3 regions of the Bradyrhizobium sp. 147 genome follow, and region 1 is predicted to be linked to each of the others. Evidence: predicted binding sites of a transcription regulator. Region 1 holds the regulator's gene; each other region holds the start of a gene.

Region 1 (7,699 bases):
CGCCCCCGTCGGTGCGCTGGAGATCTTCGATCCCGATGGCGCGGCAAGCGTCGCGCGCGCCGCCGGCACCTTCGGTGCGGCGCACATGTTGAGCTCGGTGTCCGAGCCGGGGCTCGAGAAGACCGGCGAGGCCGCGCCCGACGCGCTGCGGCTCTATCAGCTCTATGTCCGCGGCGACGATGCCTTCGTCGCCGATGTCGTCAGCCGGAGCGAGAAGAACGGCTATGCCGCGTTCTGCCTGACTGTCGACACCGCCCATTACAGCCGTCGCGAACGTGACATCGCCAAGCGCTACGTTCGCGAAAGCCGCCTGCGCGCGACCGGCGGCGATTTCCAGAAGGGTCTGGAATGGCGGACGGTGAAGATGATCAAGGACAAGTTCAGGATCCCACTGATCCTGAAGGGCATCGCCACCGCCGAGGACGCTCAGATCGCGATCGATCACGGTGTCGAGTGGATCTACGTCTCCAACCATGGCGGCCGTCAGCTCGATCACGGCCGCGGCGCCATGCATGTGCTGCCTGAAATCGTCGAGGCGGTGAAGGGCCGCGCCAAGATCATGGTCGATGGCGGCTTCTGCCGCGGCACCGACATCGTCAAGGCGATCGCGGCCGGCGCCGACATCGTCGGCATCGGCCGGCTGCAATGCTGGGCGCTGGCCGCGGCCGGCGAAGCAGGCGTGATGCGAATGCTGGAACTGCTGGAGGACGAAGTGCTGCGCTGCCTCGGCCTCCTGGGTGCCACCTCGTTCGCCGAAGTCGACAAATCCTGCCTGCATCAGGCGACCGCAACGAATGCGCCGAGCGTGTTCAGCGCGTTCCCGCTGTTCGACCACGAGCCCTACCGATACTGAAAAGTGAAAGAACGCGATGACCTCACTCTCCCCCGGTAGCGCCGATGCGCTCCTGTTCGATCTCGGCCGCGTGGTGCTCGATATCGATTTCTCCAAGGCGATCGCCTGCTGGGCGGGGCATGCGGGCTGCCAGCCCGAGGCCATCGTCGCACGCTATGTGCGTGACGAGGCCTACCGGCTGCACGAGGTCGGCAAGATCAGCGACGAGGATTATTTCCAATCGCTGCGTTCATCGCTCGGGATCGGCATTTCCGACGCGCAATTTCTGGAGGGATGGAACGCGATCTTCGCCGGCGAGATGCCTGAGATCGCCGAGCTCTTGCCGCGCGCGGCGAAGCAGGTGCCGCTATATGCCTTCTCCAACACCAACCGGCCACATGTCGACTATTTCTCGAAGGAATATGCCGGGGTGCTCGGGCATTTCCGCGAGCTCTATCTGTCGTCCAGCATCGGCCTGCGCAAACCGGATGCAGAGGCGTTCGATCATGTCGTGGCGGCGATCGGCCTGCCAGCCAGCCGAATCGTCTTCTTCGACGACCTTGCCGAGAACATCGAGGGGGCGCGAGCGCGTGGACTGACGGCGGTGCATGTCACCTCGCCCGGTGATGTCGGCAAGGCCTTGCTAGGGTTGGGAATTTGACCACCGATGCCGACCGGATCGGGTCGGGTTCCGGGCACCCAAATCCGCTCGGGTAGGGACCAATTCACTTTGTACATTTTTGTACAGAGTTCCGGGAACGGAATACCTCCCTCCGGACTCTATGAGTCCGTTGGGACGTCTACATCGGACTTATTCTCGTGCTGGGCAAAGCCTACCTCACAAAGCAAGCCTCCTTGCTGCTCGAATTCGCCAAGACCACCTCGGATTCGCGCCTCTCCGCCAAGCTGATCAGCAAGGCCGCCGACCTAAAGTCGCAGGCCGATCCGCTGCCGGACAAGGATCAAAGCCCCAAAGCTCCGGACGTGACAGCCGGCGTCAGTTCGGGCGAACAGACGCAGAGTTGATCCGATGCTGGCCGTGGCGCTCATCCTTGTCGTCCTCGCCATGGCTATCCTCGTACCGGTCTGTCTCGCCTTCCGGATCATGCCGTGACCGGTCTGCGCACGATTCTTCATGACGGAGATCACGCAGGATAAATCATCCTGTCGGCGCCTTTGCCTCACGCCTGCACTCGGCTAGAACTTTCGCCGCCCATTGCCGATATGCTCAGCAGGAGTTTCCGCCCTTGGCCTTGATGCCGGTTTCTGACGCGCTTGCCGCGGTGCTGGCAGGTGCGGAGCCGCTGCCTGAAGCGATGGTTTCCCTCAACGAGGCCTATCATCGCGTGCTCGCACGCGATGTCGCGGCGCTGCGCACACAGCCGCCGGAAGCAATGTCGGCGATGGACGGCTACGCGGTGCGCGCGAGCGATGCAACAAAGCTCGATAGTGCGCTCACCTTGATTGGCGAGGTGGCGGCGGGTCGTCCATTCGCGGGAACGCTGGGCCCCGGCGAAGCCGTGCGGATCTTCACCGGCGGCGTCATTCCCAACGGTGCCGACGCAGTCGTGATCCAGGAGGACACGGTTGCGGACGGCAAGCGCATCACGATCAAGGAAGCCGCCATTGCCGGCCGCCACATCCGCCCCGCGGGCGTCGACTTCTCCGAAGGCGACCTGCTCCTGCGCAAGGGAACCCGTCTCACCGAGCGCGATCTCGCACTCGCCGCCGCCATGAATCATCCGCAGCTTGCCGTCTGCCGCCGTCCGAAGGTCGCGATCCTCGCCACCGGCGACGAACTGGTAATGCCGGGAACCACGCCCGGTCGCGGCCAGATCGTCTATTCCAACGGCTACGCCCTGCACGCGCTCGCCCGCAGCGAGGGGGCCGATACCATCGACCTTGGCATTGTCGCCGATACGCTGGAGGCCACCACTGCCGGCATCCGCCGCGCCCGCGAGAGCGGCGCCGAGATCCTGGTCACGAGCGGCGGCGCGTCGGTCGGCGACCACGATCTGGTCCAGCAGGCGCTGAGGGACGAAGGCGTCGCGATGGCGTTCTGGAAGATCGCGATGCGCCCGGGCAAGCCGATGATGCATGGGCGGCTCGGCGCGATGCGCGTGATCGGCCTGCCGGGTAATCCCGTGTCATCCTACGTGTGCGCCTTCCTGTTCCTGGTGCCGCTGATTCGCGCCTTGTCGGGACGATCCGTGATTCATCACCGACAAGAGCGCGCCGTGCTCGGCCGCGATGTGGACGCAAACGATATGCGCGCGGACTATCTGCGCGCACATCTGGAGACGCGCGACGACGGCACGCTGGTGGCCCTTCCCGTCGATCACCAGGATTCCTCGCTGCTTGCGAATCTCGCTGCAGCACAGGCACTTCTCGTCCGCGCACCGTTCGCTCCGAAGGCAGAGGCCGGCTCGCCTTGCGAGGTGCTGCGCCTGCCCGTCTGAACGCATCCACTACACGCGTTCCGCGAACTTTGCCGCGTTCACGGTAAATTAAGCAGTTGCGGAACACATATGGAACATATAGTGTCCGTTCATGATTTGTTTCGAGCATGTAGCGGTCTACCGCTCCAATTCAGCGTCTCGGAATCGAACGACATCAACCGGGGGACTTTGGTCGAGATGTTAACGCGCAAACAATACGAGCTTCTGCGGTTCATCAGCGAACGTCTGAAGGAAAGCGGCGTGCCGCCCTCCTTCGATGAGATGAAGGATGCGCTCGACCTGCGCTCGAAATCGGGCATCCATCGCCTGATCACTGCGCTCGAGGAGCGCGGCTTCATCCGCCGCCTGCCCAACCGCGCCCGCGCCATCGAGGTGATCAAGCTGCCCGAGCTCCAGGCCGCCGCCGGCAGCCGCCGCGGCTTCACGCCGAGCGTCATCGAGGGCAATCTCGGCAAGGTGCGCGCGAGCTCCAGTTCTTCCGCAGACGAGGGCGAGCGTCCCGTTGCGGTGCCCGTGATGGGTCGCATCGCGGCCGGCACGCCGATCGAAGCGTTGCAGACCCGCAGTCACACCATCAGCGTGCCGCCCGACATGCTCGGCTCAGGCGAGCACTACGCACTCGAAGTGCGCGGCGATTCGATGGTCGAAGCTGGCATTCTCGATGGCGACATGGCGCTGATCCAGCGTAACGAGAGCGCCGATACCGGCGACATCGTGGTGGCCCTGATCGACGACGAGGAAGCGACGCTCAAGCGCTTCCGCCGCCGGGGGGCGTCGATCGCGCTCGAGCCCGCCAATGCCGCCTATGAGGTGCGCATCCTGCCGCCGAACCGGGTGAAGATTCAGGGCAAGCTGATCGGGCTGTACCGCAAGTACTGAGACGAGCTAGCGGTCATTCGATACCAATGATTCCGATTGGAGCGGACGACGGTCCGCTCCAGCTGGATAGTCTTTTGGTCTTGCGCAGATTATCCGGCCCCTCTCTCCGGCGCTCCATCCTCGGCATGCGGCCCCAAGCACTCATCGCTTGTGAAGAGATCTTAGGAGATTACGATGTGCAGGATCGCCTTAAGCGCCTTCGCAGCGTGCTGATCGCTTGATCGGCCGCGCAAGCATTCGCAACTCGATTGCAGCACCACGCACGCAAGTCAGCGCACGCAGGGAGCGAGCATTTCCGCAACGCCCGAACTGCCATCGACCGACAGCCACGGCGAAGCTGGCCACATTCCCCTGGTCGGCGCCCGTAGGCCACGGGCGCTCGCATCCGCCGAATGCACTGAAGCGAGCTTTGTTCCTATGGCTTCGGGAAAGATAATGTGATCGCGTCCGGCAACGCCAGCCGCAGATTTGCCTACAACGGAGCAGAGCGTTACGTGCTTCCACTCTGATAGAGGCTTGCGCCTCCGAAGGAGGCGCGGGTTGCTATCTTCGAATGAGGAGCACCCGATGTGTGACTACAGCCTGCATGCCGTTGCATCTCGCCCCGCCGAAGTCGGCGAGACGATCGTGTCGACAACGTTCCGCGGCACCTCAACGCGCGGCTTTGCTTCCGCGGCCGATCCGACCGTGGCCGTCTGCCTGCTGCCGGGAACGGAGCTCGCCTTCGCCGACAACGTCCGTTACGATAATCGCTGGATCTGGACGCGCACCATCAACTCCCGCGTCGGCAAGTTCGGCAAGATCGATCCGCACATACCCGACCGCCATCATGACGCGATCGAATTCCCCGACGGCAAATACGTGCTGGTGACGCAGCTCGTCGAAGGCCAGCGCGCAACCGTGCTGCAATTGCCGGTGACGCAGCCGGTCAGCGAGCGCGAGCACAAGCCGCAGATCGTCGCCGATAGCCGGTCGACGATCACGCGCTTGCCGATTGGCTGAGCCGCCCCGCCCGCGGGGTCGGGCCAGGATTGAAATTGCCATCGCCGGCCGAGGCCGGCGAGATGGTAAGATTTAATGCTGCGGAACGTCCGGTCGGACCCGGACCTACTCTTCGCGTTTGTTTTTAATCGTCCGGCGCCTAATCGTCGACCTGCAGGTCGGTCTCCGCCGGCGTTGCATCCGGTTGCGGGCCGCGGCCGTCCTCGGCACAAGGCTGCCGTCGAAATCACCCTCGCCGGCGCCGGCCGGCAGCCAGGGACGGCTTGTGCCTCTTGCTCTCACCGCCTGAATCGCAAAGCCGTCACCACGCTGCGTCAATGCCAGCGCGCCTTGGCTGGCGAGACGTTGCCGGTCGACCACCATCGCCGCGCAATCGGGCGGCGCGGGGCGCGTCGTGACCACCAGCGCGGCACGACTGCAATCCTCAGCCAGCGCATCGATGCGCAGGGAAAGCGCGACCAGCCGACCGTCGGCAAGCGGCGTCACACAGCCGGACTCATCGCACGACACGCCGTCAGCCAGCGAGCTACTCCCGGCATCGCGCGGATCGGCGTCGGCAGCTAACCACTGTTTGAGCAGAAAGCCATCCTTGCTCGCCCGGATCACATGCAACTGCCCGTCCCTGCCCCGCACCGCGACGCTGGCGCCGTCCCCGGCAATCAGGATATCGGGCTGCCGCACCGACAGCCCCCACGCGATGGAAGCCAGCAGCACCAAGGCACCGGACCAGCGCAAGGGCGTGCGCAACAGACCCATCACGATGATCCCGAGGCTTGCCGCGATCAACGGCGCGGTGCCGAACGCAGGGATCCGGCCGACTGCACCGGGCAGCGCCGCAACCCAGCGCGACACCGCGACCATCCAGTCGATGCCGATCCCCATCAGCCACCAGAACACACCGTCAAGCCCAAAGGGAGCCGCGAGCAGGCCGAACAGGCCCGCCGGCATCACCAGTGCCGAGACCACCGGCATCGCGCCGAGATTGGCGAGCACGCCGAACGGCGTGACGCGATGGAAGTGGAAGGCGGCATAGGGCGTGGTCGCAAGTCCTGCGATCAGCGAGGCCAGGAATAGCATCGCGATCTCGCGGCCGCCCCAAAGCGCGATGCGCGCCGTCGCGGAATGATCGGGCGAGGCAAACAGGTTCGGCATGCCGATCTGCACCAGCGCCACGAGCCCGAGCGTTGCGGCGAACGACATTTGAAAGCTCGGATGCACCAGCGCTTCCGGCGCGACCGCGAGCACGATCAGTGCCGCCACCGCCAACGTGCGGAAGGTGATGGCGCGGCGATCGACCATGACCGCGATCAGCACCACTGCCGTCATGAAGAACGAGCGTTGCGTGGCGACCTCCGCGCCTGACAGCAGCAGGTAGAACGCAGCCGTCACCAGCGCGGCGGCCGCTGACCATTTCTTGATAGCGAAGCCCGCCGCCAGCCCCGGGATCAAGGCCAGCAGGGCGCGCACCGCGAAGAACACGACACCGGCGACGACCGCCATGTGATAGCCGGAGATCGACAGCACATGGCCCAAGCCCCGAGATGAACATGGCGTCGTTGACGGGCGTGGTGATGGCATCGCGCCGCCCGGTGAGCAGCGCGGTCGCGATCGCACGGTTGTCGCCCTCGAGCGTCGCACGGATGCGTGCATCGATCGCATCACGCAAGCCCTGCATGAAGGCTGCGTAGCGCAGCCGCAAGCCGCCGGTCTCCGGCGGGGCTGCCACCGTAATCGCGCCCATTGCAAAACCAGAGGCGCCGATGCCTTGAAAGAACATGTCGCGGGAGAAATCGTAGCTGCCCGGGCGCACGGGAGAGATCGGCGGCATCAAGCGCGCCTTCAGCTGCACGAAACTGCCGACCTGCGGTGCCATCCCCTTGCGCACCGAGAGGCGGACGCGCTCGAGCCTGACGTCGCTGCGCTGCGCCTCCGTGGCGGTGACGCGCAGCACGAAGCGATCCGTGCGCTCGCGGATGTCGCGGGTCTCGACGTAGCCCGACAGCAATACCGAATAGAGTGGCTTGGCCAGCACCGTATGGGCAATGCGCGCCGTCTTCCAGGTCGCCATGGCAAAGCCAGCCGCGACCGCCGCGATCATGATCGCGGGCGCGAACAGCCGACTCCGCCGCAACAGGACGGCGCCGAGCATGAGCGCGATGGCGGTCGCGGCAACGACCCACAGCACCGGCTCCTGATCGGCAGCGAAATAGAGCGCGATGCCGCCTGAAGGCGACCGGCACCCACGGCAGCAGCCGGCCGGCGCCGGCCTCGGCACGCACCCATTCGCGCGCCGTCTCGACGATCGCGGGCCAGACGCCAAAGCCCGCCGGCGCAAAGCCGCCAGCGGGCGCGGCGCGGCCAACCGGCCACGTTCCGGCAACTCCCTGGGAGCGCACTGGCCGGCCAAGCTCCGCCATTTCCTGCACCTTACGATACGCCATAGGTGCAGAGGCTACCGGAACGTGCGGCTGTGCGAATAGCGGTACGGATCAGGAACGAACTTGGACGCCCCTACTTTTCCTCTTCC
Region 2 (7,699 bases), on a different contig from region 1:
GTCTACAAGGGCTATCCGCAGGACAAGGACCGCGACCAGATCCGCCGCATCGCCCAGCAGCGGCTCGGCCTCGTCGTCGATTTCCTGCCCGCCGGGGACATGCCGCCGCCAGGACCGAAGCCGTTCTTCTCGCTACTCGACCAGACCCTGTCGGTGCAGCTCGGCCGCCAGATCGGGCGTTCGTTCTGGATCGACACGGTCGGCCGCTCCAATCTCGTCGAGATCCGCATCCAGCTCGACGATGCCGTGATGCGCGTGTTTGCCCAGCGCAGCGCCGCCTATGCCTCGAACTCGGAAATCTTCCTGTTCTGGATGGTCGGCACGTCCTCGATCCTGCTGATCGTCGCGGTGCTGTTCCTGCGCAACCAGATCAAGCCGATCCTGCGGCTCGCCGATGCCGCCGAGAGCTTCGGCAAAGGCCGCGAGGCGCCGAATTTCCGCCCCAGAGGCGCGCGCGAGGTGCGGCGCGCCTCCGTCGCCTTCCTCGAGATGAAATCGCGCATCGAGCGCACGATGGAGCAGCGCACCGCAATGCTGGCTGGCGTCAGCCATGACCTGCGCACCATCCTGACCCGCTTCAAGCTCGAGCTGGCGCTGATCGGCGATAGTCCGGAGCTCGAGGGCATGCGCAAGGACGTCGACGAGATGTCGATGATGCTGGAGGATTACCTTGCCTTTGCCCGCGGCGATTCCGGCGAGCAATCGCAGCCGACCGATATGGCCCAGGCCCTGGAAGAGCTGCGCAGCGACGCCGAACGGCACGGCCACACCGCGACCGTGGCGTTCCACGGCCTGCCAGTGGTGACCGTGAAGCCGGCCTCGTTCAAGCGCTGCCTTGCCAACCTCGTCACCAACGCCGCGCGCTACGGCAAGGCCATCGCCATCACCGGCCAGCGCGATCACCGCTATCTCACGGTCACGATCGACGACGACGGGCCGGGCATTCCCGCGCATTTGCGCGAAGAGGTGTTCAAGCCGTTCCTGCGGCTGGACAACGCCCGCAACCAGGACGAAGGCGGCACGGGCCTTGGTCTCGCGATCGCCCGCGACATCGCCCGCTCGCACGGCGGCGACATCACGCTCGGCGACAGCCCGATGGGAGGATTGAGGGCGAGCGTGAGAATACCGGTGTAACTGCTCTTGCCTCTCCCGTAAGAACGGGGCGAGGGAGCACACCGGTTTTCCGGCTACGATCTCGCTACTTCGGCAGCAGTGCCTTCAGCTTATCCACGTCGCGCACGTTCATCTTGAAGCCGCCTGGCATCACGATGTCGCCGGGCTTCTGGTCCGGCTTGCAGGCCCCGAGCCATTTCGCTTCGAGCGTCATGGTGCTATCGCGCCCTGCCGTGCCGGCGACGCCGCCTTGCGCATGCGAGGAGGTCTTCACCGTATAGGCCGAGTTGAAATCGCCTGATATCTCGGCATGCGAGGTCGTGCTGACGCCGGCGACGTTGCACTCGGAATCGCTGACATAGCCGGTCGCGGTCTTCTTGATCTCCTGCTTGGCGCAGATCTGCTTGGCCATCGGGGAGACGTTGTTGCTCATCTCCTTGTCGACGGTCTCGTCGGTGCAGTGCTGCATGGTCATCTCGGGCACGGGCGAGCCGGTCGTGACCAGCTTCATTTCCCAAAGGCCGGCCTTGCGCAGCGGCAGATCGTCGGCGCTGGCGCTGCCTGCCGACAACACGAGACAGGCGGCCGAGCCGAGCAAAGCGAGTTTGCGCGTCATCTGGGAGCTCCCGGCTGAGAGATTGCGGCGTTACGACCGCGGTTCAGTACAGCGTTCGGATCGGCTGGTCGGCGGCGCCATAGGGCACCCAGCGGCAGGAGAACGAGATGTAGCCGCCCTCGTAGGCCTGCACCGCGAGAAATTTGGCGACCTTGCCGTAGCGCGCGCAGTGATCGACCGCGACCTGCCGGGCATCGACCTGGGTCGCCATCGAATAGGCGATGATGCCGCCGGTGTCGTTGCCCTTGAACGGCGGCACTGGAAGGATATCGGCGCGCGCCGACTGGCTCGCCATCATACCCGAGACAACCAGGCTGGCGAGAAGACCCGCGGCCGCAATGATTCGCATTCCCGTCACTCCAATTGGCTGGCCGCCAGTTTACGGTGCTGCGATGGAAGTGGAAAGAACGGAAGCCATGCCGAGCGCGACGTTGTGGTCAACTCCTGGCGAAGTGTTGCCGCGCTGCACTTGACCCCGCCGAGCCTTCGCGGCACGGTCCCATCTTCGCAAGACCCAGCAGTCCGGATTGCCCATGCGCGCCCCCTCCCTGAAATCGCTCCGCTTTGCCGCCGTGCTCGGCCTCACGTTCGGGGCGCTGCCGCTCGGTGAGGCCAGGGCCGCCAATCCGCTCGAGACGAATTTCTGGCTGAGTGGGCCACGTTACGACGGCGCCGTCGCCGATTGCGACAAGGCGCTGCCGACGATCGCCACCCAGTTCTGGGAGAAGGAAAGCTCGTTCTGGAATTCCTCGTTGAAGATCACCGGCTTCTCCGCCGTTCGCGAGACCGCCTTCCGGCCCTGGCAGTCCGACAACATTCCGCGCCGCTATTGCACCGGCGACGCCATGCTCAATGACGGCAAGGTGCGCAAGGTGCATTTCTCGATTATCGAGGATGGCGGCTTTGCCGGCTACGGCAATGGTGTCGAATGGTGCGTCGTCGGAGTCGACCGTAACTGGGCCTACAATCCGGCCTGCCGCGCCGCCAAGCCCTGATTTCAAGGGCCCTTCGGGCCGATCCGGCGACCGAACGGCGGTGGCCCGAATTTTGTTCTTGAAATGTTCTTATCGCCTGCTAGGCTTCATTGCACAGTCTAGTTGAGGGGCGTCGCCATGTTTCATTCCAGATTGCATTCGTTCTCCCGCCTGGTGATCTCGCTGACCCTTCCCCTGATCCTTGCCGCAGGCTTGGCTTCGTTCGCCGGTGGCGCAAAGGCCCAGGACAAGCGGCAAAACGCGCCGGGCGAGTTCGATTTCTATGTGCTGTCGCTGTCATGGTCGCCCTCCTTCTGCGAGGAAGCGGCCGAGCGCAGCGGCCGTTCACAGATGCAGTGCAGCGGGCGGCCCTACGCCTTCGTGGTGCATGGCCTGTGGCCGCAATATGAAAACGGCTTCCCCGAATATTGCCAGCGGCCGGCACCGCGGCTGAACCGCGGCATCGTTTCCTCGATGCTCGACTTGATGCCGGCGCCGGGCCTGATCTTCAACGAATGGGACAAGCACGGCACCTGCTCCGGGCTCGAGAGCCGCAGCTATTTCGAAACGATCCGCAAAGCGCGCGCCGCGATCAAGATCCCGGCCGAATATCTCGATCTGTCGCAGGCCAAGACCGTGGCGCCGGCGGAGGTCGAGGACGCTTTTATCAAGGCCAATCCCGGCCTCAGCAATGCCGCCATCTCGGTCACCTGCAACCGGACACGGCTGTCCGAGGTCCGCATCTGCCTCAGCAAGGACCTGCAATTCCGCGCCTGCGACGAGCTCGAGCGCCGCACCTGCCGCCGCGAGCAGGTGACGATGCCGCCGATCAGGGGTGGGTAGAGCGAGCCCTCGGATCGTCATTCCGGGGCGCGCGGCTTGTCCGCCGCAGCCCGAAGAGCGAAGGCGGAAGCGCGAGCCCGGAATGCATCTGTCCGCGTTCTCAAAGAAATGGATTCCGGGTTCGGTGCTGGCGCACCGCCCCGAAATGACGGCCGTTACTTTCGCCTCGCGATGTCGTAACTCTCCGTCATGAACTACCGTCACGCCTTCCATGCCGGCAGCTTCGCCGACGTCATCAAGCACATCGTGCTGGCGCGCATCCTCACTTATTTGCAGGACAAGCCGGCGGCGTTCCGCGTCATCGACACCCATGCCGGCGCCGGCCTCTACGACCTCGACAGCAACGAGGCGCGCCGTGGCGGCGAGTGGCTGACCGGCATCGCGCGGCTGATGCAGGCGCGCCTGTCGAACGAGACCGCGGCGCTGACCAAGCCCTATCTTGACATCGTCCGCGCCTTCAATCCGAAGGGCGAGCTCAAAGCCTATCCCGGCTCGCCACTGATCGCGCGCGGCCTGCTCAGGCCGCAGGACCGCCTCGTCGCCTGCGAGCTCGAGCCGAAGGCGCGGAAAGCGCTGATCGACGTGCTGCGCCGCGACGAGCAGGCTCGCGTGGTCGATCTCGACGGCTGGATGGCACTGCCCGCCTTCGTGCCGCCGAAGGAGCGGCGCGGCCTCGTGCTGATCGACCCGCCGTTCGAGGCCAAGGACGAGTTCGAGCGGCTTGGCGAGGCCTTCTCAGCGGCGTTCGCGAAATGGCCGACCGGTATCTACGTCATCTGGTATCCGGCCAAGAACCGGCGCGCCACCGACACGCTGGCGCAAACGGTGGCCCGGCTCGCAGCCGCAGCAAAGCCGCCCGGAAAATGCCTGCGCCTCGAATTCAGTGTGGCGCCGCAGCTCGATGGCGCGGCCCTCACCTCCACGGGTCTCCTCATCGTCAACCCGCCCTACACGCTGCACGGTGAGCTCAAGACCATCCTGCCCGAGCTCGAAATGCCGCTCGGCCAGGGCGGCGCTGCCAGATTCCGATTGGAGGTGCCGAGGCCGTAACACTCCGGCATTCTTGGGAAAAATATGCAGGAACGGTAGTCAATCTGCGACGAACCGTATTATGCTGTTTCCGTGACTGGCTTTACGTTCCGCTTCCGCGAATGGTTGCGGCGGAGTGAAGGCCCAAGAAAGATCCGGCCGGACCTATGAGGTCCGCCCAAGGATGGCCAGCTCCCGGGCTTCGTAAGGTCCGGTCATGTCGTGACGCGAGTCTGCGCCGCGGCGGAGGAGCAATGAGGGGGAGTTTCCCGATGGCCATGACGGGAACGGTCAAGTTCTTCAACGGCGAGCGCGGCTACGGCTTCATCAAGCCGGACGACGGCGGCCGCGACGTCTTCGTTCACATCACCGCCGTAGAGCGGGCGGGACTGAAGGACCTTGCCGAAGGACAGCGTATTACTTTCGAAGTCGAACCGGACAAGAAGGGGAAGGGACCGAAGGCGGTCAATTTGGTCATCCTCTCCTAGCGAGCCTGGCTTAAAAAAATCCCGGCCGCTAGCGGCCGGGAGGTTGGTCCGGTCTTTTCTTCTTCAGCTATCAGAAGTGATAGTTCACGCCTGCGCGGACAACGCTGGCGCTATAGCCGTTTGACACGCCCGTAATTGCGAACTGACTCGTCGACAGATCGATGTAGAGGTATTCGAGCTTGGCGGTCCAGTTCGGCGCAAGGCCGACTTCCGCGCCGGCACCGACGGTCCAGCCAGCGGTGGTGTGCGATTCTGTCCAGCCGAAGGTCTGCGCCCGCAGTTCGCCGAAAGCGAGGCCAGCGGTGCCGTAGAACAGCACATTGCTGAAGGCATAGCCGGCGCGGCCGCGCAGGGTGCCGAACCACGGATTGGAGAACTTCCACGGCGCGAAGGTATCGTCGGCACCGGCGGCCTGAATGTCGCCCTCGACGCCAAACACCCAAGGGCCGTTCTGGAAATTATAGCCGGCCTGCACGCCGCCGACGAAGCCGGAAGGCTTTGAGGGATTGTTGTCGACCGAACCCCATTCATAGCCGACGTTGCCGCCTAGATAAGGACCGGCCCAGCTGTACGCATTGAGCGGCTGATTGACCGTATAGGGCGCACGCTGCCCGTAACTGAGATCGGCGGCCCCTGCCGAAGCTGTCCAGCCGGCAGCAACCAACGCGGCTGCGCCCACAACGAGCCCCTTCATCACACACTCCAACGCAAACTACCGCCCCCGCGATGCCTGCGCCGCCGCGCAAAGCCAGACCGCATGGTTACGGAACCACCACTTTTTCGCGTAAGATTTATCGAGAGCTTTAAGTTAAAGGGCTGTTAAGCCGGGTTACCGCGCTATTAACAGGCTTAACCAAGCGTTACCGGGAACTGCGCCCGCCATCCTGTGCGTGCGCCACGGCCGGAACTTCAAATCGGCACCCCCAGCCCCTAAATTCGCACCATGGTTCACGATTCCCCCGACAATCCGGACGATGCACGTACGCGCAAACCCGTGCGCGTCACCGCACCGAACGCCCAACATCCGGAAACGGACATGGCGCCACCGGACCTCGATCCCGCGACTGCGAGCGGTGACGACGAGGACGATGCGCGGCTGCCGGATATCCTGGAAGAGAGCGGCGCGGTCGGCGAGGGCCCGCTGGCGACCGGTCATGAGGCGATCGAGCGCGCGGTCCGGCTCGCCCCCACCTCGCCCGGGGTCTATCGCATGCTTAATGCGAACGCGGACGTTCTCTATGTCGGCAAGGCCAAGAACGTCAAAAAGCGCCTGTCCAACTACGCGCGCCAGAGTGCCCCCCAGCCGGCGCGCATCCTGCGCATGATCGCCGCCACGGCGACCGTGGAGATCGTCTCAACCACAACCGAGACGGAAGCGCTGCTGCTGGAAGCCAACCTCATCAAGCAGCTGCGGCCGCGCTTCAACGTGCAGCTGCGCGACGACAAGTCGTTTCCCTACATCCTGATCACAGGCGACCATTGGGCGCCGCAGATCCTGAAGCACCGCGGCGCGCAGACCCGGCCGGGGCGCTATTTCGGCCCGTTCGCCGCGGCGGGCGCCGTGAACCGGACCATCACGGCCCTTCAGCGCGCATTCCTGATCCGCTCCTGCACCGATTCCTTCTTCGAGAGCCGCACCCGGCCCTGCCTGCTCTACCAGATCCGCCGCTGTGCCGGGCCCTGCACCCGCGAGATCGACTTTCCCGGCTATACGACCCTGGTGCGCGAAGCGACCGACTTCCTCTCCGGTAAGAGCCATGCGGTGAAGCAGGAGCTCGCCGGCGAGATGGAGAAGGCCTCCGGCGAGCTCGAATTCGAACGCGCCGCACTCTATCGCGATCGCCTCGCCGCGCTGTCGGCGATCCAGTCGCAGCAGGGAATCAATCCGCGCACGGTCGAGGAAGCCGACGTGTTCGCCATCCACCAGGAGGGCGGCTTCTCCTGCGTCGAGGTGTTCTTCTTCCGCACCGGACAGAACTGGGGCAACCGCGCTTATTTCCCGCGCGCGGAAAAGACATTTACCCCCGAAGAGGTGCTCGGCTCCTTCCTCGCCCAGTTCTACGACGACAAGCCGCCGCCGAAGAACATCCTGCTCTCGCACGAGATCGAGGAGAGCGAGCTGCTCGCCAGTGCGCTGTCGACCAAAGCCGGCCACAAGGTCGAGGTCACCGCGCCCAAACGCGGTGAGAAGAAGGAGCTCGTCACCCACGCGCTGACCAATGCGCGCGAGGCGCTCGGCCGCAAGCTCGCGGACACCGCGACGCAGAGCCGCCTGCTCGAGGCCATGGCCGCGACGCTGAGCCTGCCGCACGTGCCCAAGCGCATCGAGGTCTACGACAACAGCCACATCCAAGGCACCAATGCGGTCGGCGCCATGATCGTTGCCGGCCCGGACGGCTTCGTGAAGAACCAGTACCGCAAGTTCAACATCAAGTCGGAAGGGCTGACGCCTGGCGACGACTACGCCATGATGCGCGAGGTGCTGGAGCGACGCTTCAAGCGACTGATCAATCCGCCCGAGGAAGGCGTGGCCAAGGCGAAGGACGACGATTTCCCGCAATGGCCCGACCTCGTCATCATCGACGGCGGCCGCGGCCAGCTCAACGCCGTCCGCGAGATCTTTGCAGCTCTCGGCT
Region 3 (7,699 bases), on a different contig from region 1:
AACGCAAGCGCGCCGAAGAGCAGCAGAACCTTCTCGCGCGGGAAGTCGATCATCGCGCCAAGAACGCGCTGGCATTGGCGCAATCGATCGTGCGCCTCACCCGTGCCGACGAGGTCAAGGCCTATGTCAATGCCGTCGAGGGACGCATCAATGCGCTCGCGCGCGTGCACACCATCCTGTCGCTGTCGAGCTGGCAGGGAGCCGAGCTCTCCAAGCTGATCGACGAGGAGCTGGCACCCTACTCGCCGAGTGGCCAGATCAGGTTGGCGGGCCCCGAGGTTCAATTGCTGCCGACGACTGCCCAGACACTCGCGCTCGCTCTGCACGAGCTTTTCACCAACTCGGCAAAATATGGCGCGCTTTCGACGCGATCCGGGCGGCTCATGATCGGGTGGCAGGTCGATGACGAGCTCCTCACGCTGACCTGGGAGGAAACTGGCGGCCCGCTCGTCAGGACGCCGAAATCCCGAGGCTTCGGAACGCGGAGCCTGCTCGCGAGCGTCGAGTCCCAGCTCGGCGGACAGGCGAAATTCGATTGGCGCGCTGAGGGACTGTTGTGCCGCCTCGAGGTACCCTTGACACGCAAGCCGGCGGCGACGGCACCGAGCAAATTTGATGCCGCCGCGGCGGCCGAGTTGCAGCGCGCATCCGGTTAGAGCGTTTTCCAGCGAAGTGGTGACCGGTTCGCGTCAAGAAAACGCGTCAAGCCAAGAATCGAGAGCTTCCCTCAATCGGAACGGAGAGCTTTAGCCGGACGCCGTGTTCGTCATGCGCTGCTCCGTCCTTGGGTCGCGCGCGATGCGTCCTTCGAGCCAAGCTTCCGTTCGAGCGAGATCACGCAACGCCTTCGCGTAGCGCCGGGCCGCGCTTCGCTCCGCGCCGCGCGGGAGCTTGCGCGCCTTGCGCAAGATGTCTGCGGCCGCGTTGCGATAGGCCAGCGAGCGGTACAGAAAGACTACCTTGCCCATATCCAATGTCCCGTGTTGATGGCGCTCATGTTCGCAAGCCGGGCATGAACGTCGGATGAAGCTGGCGATGAAAATTCCTTCATCCAGATGGAACCAATGACTATTGCGCGCGTTTGCGGGCCAAATCGGGACATAGTTCCATGCGCGCGAAGAAGTCGTCGGGCCTGGTCTCTCCCACCGGCCTCATCAAGCTGATGACACATGCGATGATGGGTGCAGCCCTCGGCCTCGCCTTCAGCCTCACACTCATTCTGTCCAATCCAGCCGTCGCCAATCTGCTGAGTCATGGCGGAAGCCAAGCCGCTCTTGGGTTCGCTCTCACACTGGGGACGACCTTCGCGATCGGCGCGACGCTCACGGGCATCGTGTTCATCCTGGAAGAGAACAAGCAATCTTGAAGCGCGCGTGACCCTAGGGGAAGCTTTGTCGGGAACTCCTGCGAGGAACGGCAGTTGGCCGCCTGCGTCAATTTAACTCAGGGAGTTCCTCCATATGAAAACAGTCAAGCTCGCCTTCGCCGCAATGTTGGCAACCGGCCTCGCTGCCGCGCCGTTCGCCGCGCAGGCGAAGTCGCACAAGGCCAAACATGGATCCTCAATGTCATCGTCGCAGACCACGGGCGCGAACACCAAGTCCTCCAAGGGTGCCGATCCCTCCGGTCAAGGCGGCTCTGGCCCCGGCTCCGACCAGGGCGGCACGATGACGAACAAGGGTGGCATGAGCAACACCAAGTGAGCTCTGCGCGGTAACGTGAGAGTCCCGCGTTCAGCGCGGGGCCTTCACCAAAGCACGATGACGATTCATCCAGTCCCTCGCGCCATAAAGCGCAATGAGATTGGATGAACCGTCATTGCGCTTCAGATTGTTGTTTGAGCATCATCTTCTCGGAAAACCGCTACTACTTTAGCGCCACAGGTCGGCGCGCTGACCAGCGTATCGCCGCCGGCCCGCTTCACCTCTTCCAGGCATAGCGATCGCCGCATAAAGCCTCGCGCAACATCGCGGTCACGCGCCGGCGCGTCATCACGTCGGACGAAGGAACGTTGCCGCAGATTTCGTCCGGCACGGCCCGCACAGCGCGGCCCGTTAGGTGTCCGAGGGCATCGACAATCGGCAGCATGTCGCTTGCGCGCACGCTTAGTGACCGGCCAACACGCGCGCCGCCTTGTCGACATTCTTCACGGAGCGAAGACGCATCTGGCCGCGGACGTCAGGCAGGACGTCACCGCCCCCAGCCGCCTTCCATTCATCGATCAGCAGGTTGATTTTCCGGCGCAGATCGATCTGCGCCAGAGTTCGTTCGGTGCAGTCGCAATCGCCGTTGACGAGATCGCGCACAGACGCCTCGACCTCGGCCATTTCCAACCTCAAGGCGCTGATTTTACGCCGAATTTCGTTAATTCTGTTGTCCATGGCTTGTTAGAACAAAATAAGAACATATAGTCAAATCATGTTTTCAAACCGGAGGAGCTACATGCAGGTTCAGGCCAAATACGACGCCAGGGTTTTTCTTAGTGAGCAGATGACACGGGCGCAGGGACTGAGATTGAAGCGGCTGAGCGAAGAAGCGTATCAGCCGACACAATATGCGCGGGATCTCTCCTTCGCCGAGGCTGCGCGGCGCATCCAGGTGCTGGAGGCGGAGATCGAACTGGCGAATTCGTTCTAAGGCTGGCTTCACCGCCGGGAACATTGCAGGCGTGCTGTTCGGAACCATGCCGGTGTCCGACGGTTCTTCCTCGGCCAAGGGAGAAAAGGCATGGCACGTAAGGCAAAGAAGCGCCGCTACTCGCGCAGCTCCGGCAGCGATGTCGAAAGCGAGATGCGGCGTTACAAGAAAGGTACCGCGAAGAGCGGACGTGGCGGTCGCGGCGGACGCGTGAAGAGCCGCAAGCAAGCGATTGCGATCGGACTGTCGAAGGCACGCAAGAAGGGCAAGAAAGTCCCGAAGAAGGCCTCCAAGCGGAAGACGTCCAAGAAGAAGACGTCCAAGAAATCTGCCAAGAAATCTTCCAAGAAATCTTCCAAGAAATCTTCCCGGGCATCGTCAAAGCGCAAATCCACCAAGCGGTCGCGCTGACCTCGGTCAGATCATGCTGCCCGGCATGAAGCAGCGGATCGAAATCCCGAACGCAGTCTTCACCGGCCACACCATGGTGCGGCCGGCGCGGTTCGGCTCGGTGATGACGGCTTCATCCGGCACCTCGACCCATTGCCCGTCCAGCCGAACACGGTAATGCCCGTTGTGCGATTCCCAATCGGGATCGGAGACGGCAAAGCCGTCCGCATCCGAGCAGCACGGACCGAGGTGGCTGCGCAGGCTGTCGAACCATGGCTTCAGGGGCGAGTTCGCATAGCGGCCATCGTCGCGCCCGAGCGCGTTTCCTGCCGGCAGGATGAACCACGCGACGAGCAGCGTACTTATCAGCGAGAGCTTCAATCGATCCATGTCGGCACCGATCAAATGCGAACCACCGGCCAGTTCCACAAAGCGGTCGGGGGGTTCGAAGTTCCACGCTCGCAAACCCGATTCACGGCTTCATTGCCGCCGAGCAGATGCGCGGCCAGAAAGTCTGATGGCCGAACACGGCTTTTTCGGACGAACCGGGTCACCCACCCTGCCGTTAACGAGAATGTTATCGGTGGCCCGTGGGGGGTCTTGGATACGAATGCGAAAGGCGGCCGGAAGGCCGCCTTTTTGGATTGAAGCGATCCAAGCTCGCCTTACGCCAGTGGCACCGCGACGAATCGGGTGGCATCCGCGCTTCTGACCTGCAACAGCACGCTGCGCTTGCCGGACGATTTGGCCTGCGCCAGCTCCGAACGGACTTCGGCGACATTGCTGACAGCCTTGCCACCGACATTGAGGATGACGTCTCCGGTCTGGATGCCGCGCTGCGCCGCCGGTCCTTCCGGATCAACCTCCGTGACGACGACACCCTCCCGGCCGGCGCCCTGCACATCGCCGGCGGGAGCCAGACCAAGCCCAAGGCGCGGCGTGCCGGCGCCCGGCGGCACCTTGCCGTCATAGGCCTTGCCCTGCGCCTGCCGTTCGTTCGGCAGCTCGCCGAGCGCCAGCGTCACAGTCTTGCTTTCGCCCTTGTGGAAGACGTCGAGCTTGACTGAGCTGCCGGGCGCCAGGGTGGCGATGGTGCGGGCGAGATCGCGGGAATCCTTGACCGCCGTGCCGTTGACCGCGGTGATAACGTCGCCCGCCTCAATGCCGGCCTTCGCCGCCGGGCTGGCGGGTTGCGGATTGTCGACGATCGCCCCGCGCGCCTCCTTGAGGCCAAGGCTGTCGGCAATATCCGGCGTCACCGGCTGCACCTGCACGCCGAGCCAGCCGCGGGTGACTGCGCCCTTGTCCTTCAATTGCGCCACCACGAGCTTTGCGGTCGTGGCCGGAATATCGAAGCCGATACCGACCGAGCCGCCTGAGGGCGAGAAGATCGCGGTGTTCACGCCGATCACGTTGCCGCTCATATCGAAAGCCGGACCACCCGAATTGCCCTTGTTGATCGGCGCGTCGATCTGGATGAAGTCGTCATAGGGACCATTGCCGATGTCGCGGCCGCTGGCCGAGACGATACCCGCGGTGACGGTGCCGCCGAGGCCGAATGGATTGCCGACCGCAACGACCCAATCGCCGATGCGCGGCTTCTGGTCGGAGAATTTGACGAACGGAAAATCTTTCTTGCCCTCGACCTTGATCAGCGCGAGATCGGTCTTCGGATCTGTGCCGACGACCTTCGCGGTATAGGTCGTGCCGTCGTCCATGGTCACCTGCACGGACTCGGCGTGATCGACGACATGGTTGTTAGTTACGGCATAACCGTCGGCGGAGATGAAGAAGCCGGAGCCTTCGCCCGTGATCATTTGGCGGCGCTGACGCGGCATGCCGTTCATGCCACCCGGAAAGCGGAAACCGAACTGCCGCGAGAACTGGTCGAGCGGCGAGTCTTCGTCCGAATCCATCCGGTTCTGTTGCAGCATCGCGCCCTTGTCGTTGCTCTGGTCAATTCTGACCCGCACCGAGATGACGGCGGGTTTGACCTTGGCCACGAGATCGCCGAAGCCCGGCGGGGTCGCAGCCGTTTCGGCGGCCTGCGCCGGCGCGGCGAAGGAGGTTATCCCGAACGGCAAAGCGCCGGGAGCAGCCGCCAGCACGGCCGCGCCAAGCGCGGCCACGGTGCCGAGCAGCGCGAGCCTGCGCGTTCTCAGGATCTTGCGGGAGGTGGTGATGTCGGAATTGACGCGATCGTTCATGTCGAGATGTCCATGTTGAGCAGCTGTCGCCTTGCGCCCAACATGGTCGTTGCCACCTTACGGCGTCCCGTCCACGCGATTAAATCTTGGCAAAGATTTGGGGACCGGCCAGCGCGGCGAGACGATCAACGAAGACGATGCGGTCTGCGCGAAGCTTCAGCGCCCGATCTGGCAAGACATGTCGGCCGGGCTCTCGATCCGCACGGTCGGCCTGTCGGTCGCCCGCGCCGACATTGAGCCGAGCCGGCCCGCCACCGTCACGCCGCGGCAGGTGACTTCCAGGCCACGGCTTCCGGGGCGTCCTCGCCGCCTTGTGCATTGCACGCGTCGAAATGCGCCTTGAGCTCGACTTCCGCGAGATATTCGAAATGTTCGGCTTGGCCGAGAAGCTCCCAGTTCTGGAGCGGCCTATAGGCTGCCTGCTGACGACAGAGGGACGCGAGCGCCCGGTAGCGACGTACGTTCTCCATGAGACCCTCCCTCGCATTCCCAGGGCTTATTGCCCCGATTTGCGTCAGGCCGATGGCGGTCATGCAAAAGTTTTGCTGCGCCCGCCGCGCGCCAGCCTCGGTTAGTTCTAGCAAATGCGGATGGGAGCCAAAGTTCCAGTCGGCGCGGATTCGCACGCTGAATTCTCGCCGCCCGCCAAGGCAGGCGTAGAGGCGGCGATCGATGACGTAGTCTACCGGACAGGGCCTCCATCGCTTACGCGCATCCGCTGCGCAGACCTGTCTTGCGGCTTTGGAAGCAAGCTGGCGTCGGCGGCGGCGCGAATGGCCGCAATATTGGCCGCGTATTCCGCGGCGCCTTTGCCGCGAAACACCGCGGAACCCGCCACGAGCGTATCGGCGCCCGCGGCAGCCACGGCAGCAGCATTGTCGCGCGTGATACCGCCGTCGACCTCGAGCCGGATCGGCCGGTTGCCAATCATGGTCTTGATCCGTGCGATCTTCGCCAACTGGGAGTCGAGGAAGGACTGGCCGCCGAAGCCGGGATTGACCGTCATCACCAGCACGAGGTCGAGATGATCGAGCACATATTCGATGACACTCTCCGCCGTCGCCGGACACAGACTCACGCCGGCTTTCCTGCCGAGCGCGCGGATCGCCTGAAGCGAACGATCCAGATGCGGGCCGGCTTCTGCGTGCACCGTAATGACGTCCGCACCGGCCTTCGCGAACGCCTCGAGATAAGGATCAACAGGCGCGATCATGAGATGCACGTCGAAGACCTTCTTCGTCAGCGGCCGGATCGCCTTGATGACGTCGGGGCCAAAGCTGATGTTGGGCACGAAGTGTCCGTCCATAACGTCGCAATGGATCCAGTCGGCCCCGGCCGCATCGATCGCCGCGATCTCCTCGCCGAGACGCGCGAAATCCGCCGCCAGAATTGAAGGAGCAATGATCACCTCTCTCGTCATGACCTTGCACTCCGCGCGTCGGCGCCGCCGCTGAAGACGCGGCTCGCCAGGACGTCGATGGGATCGATGGTTTCGAGGTCGGCGATGTCGAGCATGCGGTCGAGATCGGACACCAGACGATCGGCCTGCCGCAGGCGGATACGGTCAACGGCGTTGCGGATCGACCGCGCGTTGGAGAAGAACGGCTGGGTCCGGCGCAGCGCGATGTATTTTTCGAACGCCTCGCGCGCGGCCGCCGAGAAGCGATAACCGCGTTCCTTCAGCATCAGCTCGGCGATGACGAGCAGCTCGGCTTCAGCATAGTCTGGAAATTCGATATGGTGCGCGATGCGCGAGCGGAAGCCGGGATTGGAGGCGAAGAAGCTCGTCATCCGCTCGCCATAGCCGGCGAGGATCACGACCAGGTCTTCGCGCTGGTTCTCCATCACCTGGAGCAGGATCTCGATCGCCTCCTGGCCGTAGTCGCGCTCGTTGTCGGGCCGGTGCAGATAATAGGCCTCGTCGATGAACAGCACGCCGCCCATCGCCTTCTTCAATATTTCCTTGGTCTTCGGAGCGGTGTGGCCGATATACTGGCCGACGAGATCGTCGCGCGTGACCGAGATCACCTGCCCGCGCCGCACGAAGCCGAGGCCATGCAGGATCTTGGCCATGCGCAGCGCTACCGTGGTCTTGCCGGTGCCGGGATTGCCTGTAAACGACATGTGCAGCGTCGGCGGCGCGGAGGCCAATCCCGCCCGCTGCCTGATACGTTCGATCAACAGCAGCGAGGCGATCTGGCGCACGCGGTTCTTCACAGGCTTCAATCCGACCAGCTCCTGCTCGAGCTGTTGCAGCGTGTCGGTGATCCCGGCCGCTTCAGCTTCCTTCCGGAGATCGAAGTTGGTCTCGCTCTGTCCGGTTGTTGCGTGGGGAATATCCAGCATCGGCACCTCGAAGAAAAGAGCTTCGCCGCAAGGAAGCGGCGAAGCAGTGGTCCGCCAAGGAAACGGAGCAGGGAGTGCTCCGCGCGGAGAGGAATTGCTTACACGGACGCCTGAGCGGC

Evidence for each region. The regulator LexA, encoded in region 1, represses DNA repair genes until DNA is damaged. The targets are predictions, from matches to a motif close to TGTTCNNNNTGTGTTCNG.
Region 2: IVA87_RS31780 (ribonuclease T2) is a predicted target of LexA. The motif match lies at 2,778-2,795, and genes of this name have one in related genera.
Region 3: IVA87_RS06365 (DUF3072 domain-containing protein) is a predicted target of LexA. The motif match lies at 2,389-2,406, and genes of this name have one in related genera.

The regions. Positions count from the first base shown of each region.
Region 1 covers NZ_JADPKL010000099.1:36,135-43,833, reverse strand. The annotation lists gene IVA87_RS26015 (alpha-hydroxy acid oxidase) at 1-853, shown strand, start outside; gene IVA87_RS26010 (HAD family phosphatase) at 870-1,493, shown strand; gene IVA87_RS26005 (hypothetical protein) at 1,652-1,858, shown strand; gene glp (gephyrin-like molybdotransferase Glp) at 2,080-3,291, shown strand; gene lexA (transcriptional repressor LexA) at 3,469-4,170, shown strand; gene IVA87_RS25990 (hypothetical protein) at 4,738-5,172, shown strand; partial or broken gene IVA87_RS25985 (ComEC/Rec2 family competence protein) at 5,312-7,589, opposite strand; gene IVA87_RS25980 (DUF2171 domain-containing protein) at 7,684-7,699, opposite strand, start outside.
Region 2 covers NZ_JADPKL010000135.1:140,010-147,708, reverse strand. The annotation lists gene IVA87_RS31800 (ATP-binding protein) at 1-1,134, shown strand, start outside; gene IVA87_RS31795 (DUF3617 family protein) at 1,199-1,729, opposite strand; gene IVA87_RS31790 (hypothetical protein) at 1,773-2,078, opposite strand; gene IVA87_RS31785 (hypothetical protein) at 2,263-2,724, shown strand; gene IVA87_RS31780 (ribonuclease T2) at 2,842-3,546, shown strand; gene rlmJ (23S rRNA (adenine(2030)-N(6))-methyltransferase RlmJ) at 3,736-4,596, shown strand; gene IVA87_RS31770 (cold-shock protein) at 4,848-5,063, shown strand; gene IVA87_RS31765 (outer membrane protein) at 5,134-5,757, opposite strand; gene uvrC (excinuclease ABC subunit UvrC) at 6,007-7,699, shown strand, end outside.
Region 3 covers NZ_JADPKL010000024.1:164,345-172,043, reverse strand. The annotation lists gene IVA87_RS06395 (HWE histidine kinase domain-containing protein) at 1-656, shown strand, start outside; gene IVA87_RS06390 (hypothetical protein) at 747-968, opposite strand; gene IVA87_RS06385 (hypothetical protein) at 1,109-1,366, shown strand; gene IVA87_RS06380 (hypothetical protein) at 1,461-1,703, shown strand; gene IVA87_RS06375 (hypothetical protein) at 1,921-2,088, opposite strand; gene IVA87_RS06370 (hypothetical protein) at 2,106-2,327, opposite strand; gene IVA87_RS06365 (DUF3072 domain-containing protein) at 2,443-2,637, shown strand; gene IVA87_RS06360 (DUF6496 domain-containing protein) at 2,728-3,048, shown strand; gene IVA87_RS06355 (hypothetical protein) at 3,055-3,417, opposite strand; gene IVA87_RS06350 (Do family serine endopeptidase) at 3,693-5,234, opposite strand; gene IVA87_RS06345 (hypothetical protein) at 5,492-5,704, opposite strand; gene rpe (ribulose-phosphate 3-epimerase) at 5,917-6,654, opposite strand; gene cbbX (CbbX protein) at 6,651-7,580, opposite strand; gene IVA87_RS06330 (ribulose bisphosphate carboxylase small subunit) at 7,679-7,699, opposite strand, start outside.